2 regions of the Streptomyces sp. NPDC088246 genome follow, and region 2 is predicted to be linked to the other one. Evidence: predicted binding sites of a transcription regulator. Region 2 holds the regulator's gene; the other holds the start of a gene.
The links. The regulator HspR, encoded in region 2, represses chaperone genes until heat shock. The targets are predictions, from matches to a motif close to TTGAGNNNNNNNNNCTCAA.
Positions count from the first base shown of each region.

Region 1: lon (endopeptidase La) is a predicted target of HspR. The motif match lies at 880-898, and genes of this name have one in related genera.

Region 1 covers NZ_JBIURV010000002.1:501,753-503,952, reverse strand. Annotated here, with positions in the region: gene ACIPEK_RS04915 (GNAT family N-acetyltransferase) at 1-653, opposite strand, end outside; gene lon (endopeptidase La) at 921-2,200, shown strand, end outside.
Region 2 covers NZ_JBIURV010000041.1:22,656-24,855, forward strand. Annotated here, with positions in the region: gene dnaJ (molecular chaperone DnaJ) at 84-1,268, shown strand; gene ACIPEK_RS36280 (heat shock protein transcriptional repressor HspR) at 1,270-1,716, shown strand; gene ACIPEK_RS36285 (hypothetical protein) at 1,850-2,104, opposite strand; gene ACIPEK_RS36290 (peptidoglycan-binding protein) at 2,116-2,200, opposite strand, start outside.

The DNA of each region.
Region 1 (2,200 bases), on a different contig from region 2:
CGCGCGGCGACCAGGGCGCGGTAGATCCCCCTGCCCCGCCACGCGGAGAGTGTCGAACCGCCCCACAGACCGGCGAACTCGGTTCCCGCACGGAAGACCAGCCAGGCCGCGGAGACCACCTCGCCGTCGGCCTCGGCGACCATGACTGCGATCTCCTCAGGTGCGGCCGAGACGCGCGCGATCAGGTCGTCGCCCAGCCGGCTCCAGTCCTGTCCCCAGACGGACGACTCCATCGCGGCGATACGGCGCATGTCGGCGTCCGCGGTGACCTGACGCAGGGCGACACCGTCCGGCAGGAGCGGCTCGGCCGCCATCTCGTCGGCCCGGCCGATCAGGACCGACTCCTGCTCCTCGGCGACGAAGCCCGCCGCACGCAGCCGGTCGGTGAGATCGGTCGGCCGGTCGTGTCCGCGGGTCTTCCACTCCACGGCCTCGCCACGTGCGGCGAAGTAGTCGCGCTGCCGGGCGATCAACCGGTCGAGCTCCGCGCCGCTCACACCGGCATCGCGCGGACAGCTCACGAAGCCGCGGAACTGGCCGACGATCCGCAGCAGCGAGCCGTCCCACTCGTACGTGACTCCGGCCGGAGGGTTGGGCGGTGCTCCGCGCATCTGCTCGTCATAGGCCGCGAGCAAGCCGTCGATGTCCGTCACAAGAAGACAGTACGAGCGGTGACAAATGCATTTTCGGGCCGGGAACGCCGCCGGATCGAAGCCGGGAACGCCGCCGGATTAAAGCGGACGCATCCGGAGTTCTCCGCTACAGAAAGGGCCTGACCGGTCCTGACCGAAAGGGCCTGACCGGTCCTGCGGAGCGAGCGTATTCAGCCGATCGCTCACAGCGAACACGCGCCGGGGAACAATGGGCGACTCAGGAGCATTGAGTCTGCATAACTCAACTTGACTGCCGAAGGGGAGATCATGGCTACCGAGTCCGATGCGGTCACTCCGCTCGCCCTGCCCGTGCTGCCGCTCGACGACGAGGTCGTGCTGCCCGGGATGGTGGTGCCTCTGGACCTGTCCGACACCGATGTACGCGCCGCCGTGGAAGCCGCACAGGCCGCAGCCCGCGAGGGCGGCGGCAAGCCCGAGGTGCTTCTTGTGCCGCGGATCGACGGGACGTACACCGGCACCGGTGTCATCGGCACCGTCGAACAGGTCGGACGGCTTTCGGACGGGGATCCGGGCGCGCTCATCCGCGGCCGTGGCCGGGTACGGATCGGGGCCGGGACCAGCGGACCGGGTGCCGCGCTCTGGGTGGAAGGGACACGGGTCGACGCGGTCGTCCCCGATCCTTCCCCAGCCTCGAACAAGCTCGGCCGGGGAGACCCCATTCCCGGAGCCGCCGCCGAGCTGGTCAAGGAGTACAAGGCGCTCGCCACCAGCTGGCTGAAGAAGCGCGGCGCCTGGCAGGTCGTGGACCGGGTCCAGCAGATCGAGGACATCTCCGCGCTCGCCGACAATTCCGGTTACTCACCCTTCCTCACCACTGCCCAGAAGGTGCAGCTCCTGGAGACCGTGGACGCGGTCGCCCGGCTGAAGCTCGCCATCCAGTGGCTCGGTGAACACCTTGCCGAGCAGGACGTCGCCGAGTCCATCGCCAAGGACGTCCAGGAGGGCGTCGACAAGCAGCAGCGCGAATTCCTGCTGCGGCGCCAGCTCGAAGCCGTACGCAAGGAGCTGTCCGATCTCAACGGCGGTTCTGGTTCCGGCGCAGACGAGTCCGACGACTACCGGGCCCGCGTCGAGGCCGCCGATCTTCCCGAGCACGTCCGTGAGGCCGCCCTCAAGGAGGTCGACAAGCTGGAGCGCTCGTCCGACCAGAGCCCCGAGGGCTCCTGGATCAGGACCTGGCTCGACACCGTCCTCGAACTGCCGTGGACCGAGAGGACCGAGGACGCGTACGACATTCGCGGCGCCCAGGAGATCCTCGACGCCGAGCACGCGGGCCTGCAGGACGTGAAGGAGCGGATCACCGAGTACCTGGCGGTGCGCAAGCGGCGTTCCGAGCGCGGCCTCGGCGTCGTCGGCGGGCGGCGCGGTGGTGCCGTGCTGGCGCTGGTGGGTCCGCCGGGCGTGGGCAAGACCTCGCTCGGTGAATCCGTCGCGCACGCCATGGGACGCAAGTTCGTCCGCGTCGCGCTCGGCGGTGTACGGGACGAGGCGGAGATCCGCGGCCACCGGCGTACGTACGTCGGCGC
Region 2 (2,200 bases):
GACCACCTCGTGGCCCACCGCCCGGCCATGCGACCGGCCAACGGGCCGGCCGCATGGCCGATCGTCCGGAAGGAGGGACGTCGATGAGCACGAAGGACTTCGTCGAGAAGGACTACTACAAGGTCCTCGGCGTCCCCAAGGACGCCACCGACGCCGAGATCAAGAAGGCGTACCGGAAGCTCGCCCGCGAGTTCCACCCGGACGCCAACAAGGGCGATGACAAGGCGGAGGAGCGCTTCAAGGAGATCTCCGAGGCGAACGACATCCTCGGCGACAGCAAGAAGCGCAAGGAGTACGACGAGGCGCGCGCCCTCTTCGGCAACGGCGGCTTCAGGGCCGGACCCGGAGGCGCCGGGGGCAACTTCAACTTCGACCTGGGCGACCTCTTCGGAGGCACCCAGGGCGGGGGCGCGGGCGGCGGAGCCGGCGGTTTCGGCGGCGGCGGCCTGGGTGATGTCTTCGGCGGCCTGTTCAACCGGGGCGGTACGGGGACACGGGTGCAGCCGCGCCGCGGCCAGGACATCGAGTCCGAGGTGACGCTCAGCTTCATCGAGGCGGTCGAAGGGGCCACGGTCCCGTTGCGGATGTCCAGCCAGGCGCCCTGCAAGGCGTGTTCCGGCACCGGTGACAAGAACGGCACCCCCAGGGTCTGCCCGACCTGTCTCGGCACCGGCCAGGTGTCGCGCGGCACCGGCGGCGGCTTCTCGCTCACCGACCCCTGCGTGGACTGCAAGGGACGGGGCCTCATCGCCCAGGACCCCTGCGATGTCTGCAAGGGCAGCGGACGGGCGAAGTCCTCCCGGACCATGCAGGTCAGGATTCCGGCGGGCGTCTCGGACAGCCAGCGGATCCGGCTGCGCGGCAAGGGCGGCCCGGGCGAGCGCGGTGGACCGGCCGGCGATCTCTACGTCGTGGTCCATGTCGACGCCCACCCGGTCTTCGGCCGCAAGGGCGACAACCTCACGGTCACCGTGCCCGTCGACTTCACGGAGGCGGCGCTCGGCGGCGAGGTGAAGGTGCCCACGCTCGGCGGTCCGCCGGTCACCCTGAAGCTGCCGGCCGGCACCCCCAACGGGCGTACGATGCGTGCCCGCGGCAAGGGCGCCGTACGCAAGGACGGCACCCGGGGCGACCTGCTGGTCACCGTCGAGGTGACGGTGCCCAAGGACCTCAGCACCGAGGCCAGGGACGCGCTGGAGGCCTACCGGAAGGCGACCGCGGGCCACGACCCGCGGGCGGAGCTGTTCCAGGCTGCGAAGGGAGCTTGAGGTGGACGGCCGACGACGCAATCCGTACGAACTGACCGATGAATCACCGGTGTACGTGATCTCGATCGCGGCCCAGCTCTCGGGCCTGCATCCGCAGACGCTGCGCCAGTACGACCGCCTCGGCCTGGTCTCCCCCGACCGTACGGCCGGGCGCGGCAGGCGTTACTCGGCCCGCGACATCGAGCTGCTGCGCACCGTGCAGCAGCTGTCGCAGGACGAGGGCATCAACCTCGCCGGCATCAAGCGCATCATCGAACTGGAGAACCAGGTCGCCGCCCTCCAGCAGCGCGTTGCCGAGCTCTCGGCGGCGGTGGACGGCGCGGCGGTGGCGATGCAGCAGCGTGAGGCCCAGGTGCATGCCTCGTACCGGCGCGATCTGGTGCCGTATCAGGATGTGCAGCAGACGAGTGCGTTGGTGGTCTGGCGGCCGAAGCGGCCGAAGGGCTGAGCGGGTCCGGCGTACCCGCACCGTACGTACGAGGAAAAGGGCCCGTCTCCCGTGAAGCGCACGGGGGACGGGCCCTGACCTTTCCGTATCCTTTCTTTGCAGGGGAGGGCAATCTCCCCGGCGTCCGGGGAGGTCACTTCCCCGAGGACTGCCAGAGCGTGAGAGCCAGCGCGGCGCACGAGGTGACCGCGGCCAGCGAGGGCAGCGGCCAGCGGGCCCTTTCAAGCGTGTCGAGGCGTTCCTCGTGTTCCCCGAGTGCTTTGTCGGTCTGATCGACGCGTTGCAGCAGCAGTGCCAAGTCGCCCCGTGTGGTGGCGAATCCGACGTCGACGGAGCGGTGCAGCCGCTCCAGTTCCAGAGCGATGTTCTCGGCCTCGGACTGCGTCATCGCGGGTCTCCTCACATACAGGGGACGCGCAGCCGGTCCCAGCTGGCGCGTCCCGGGATGCCGTCGGCCGAGCCGCCGCTGTAGCCGAGCCTGCGC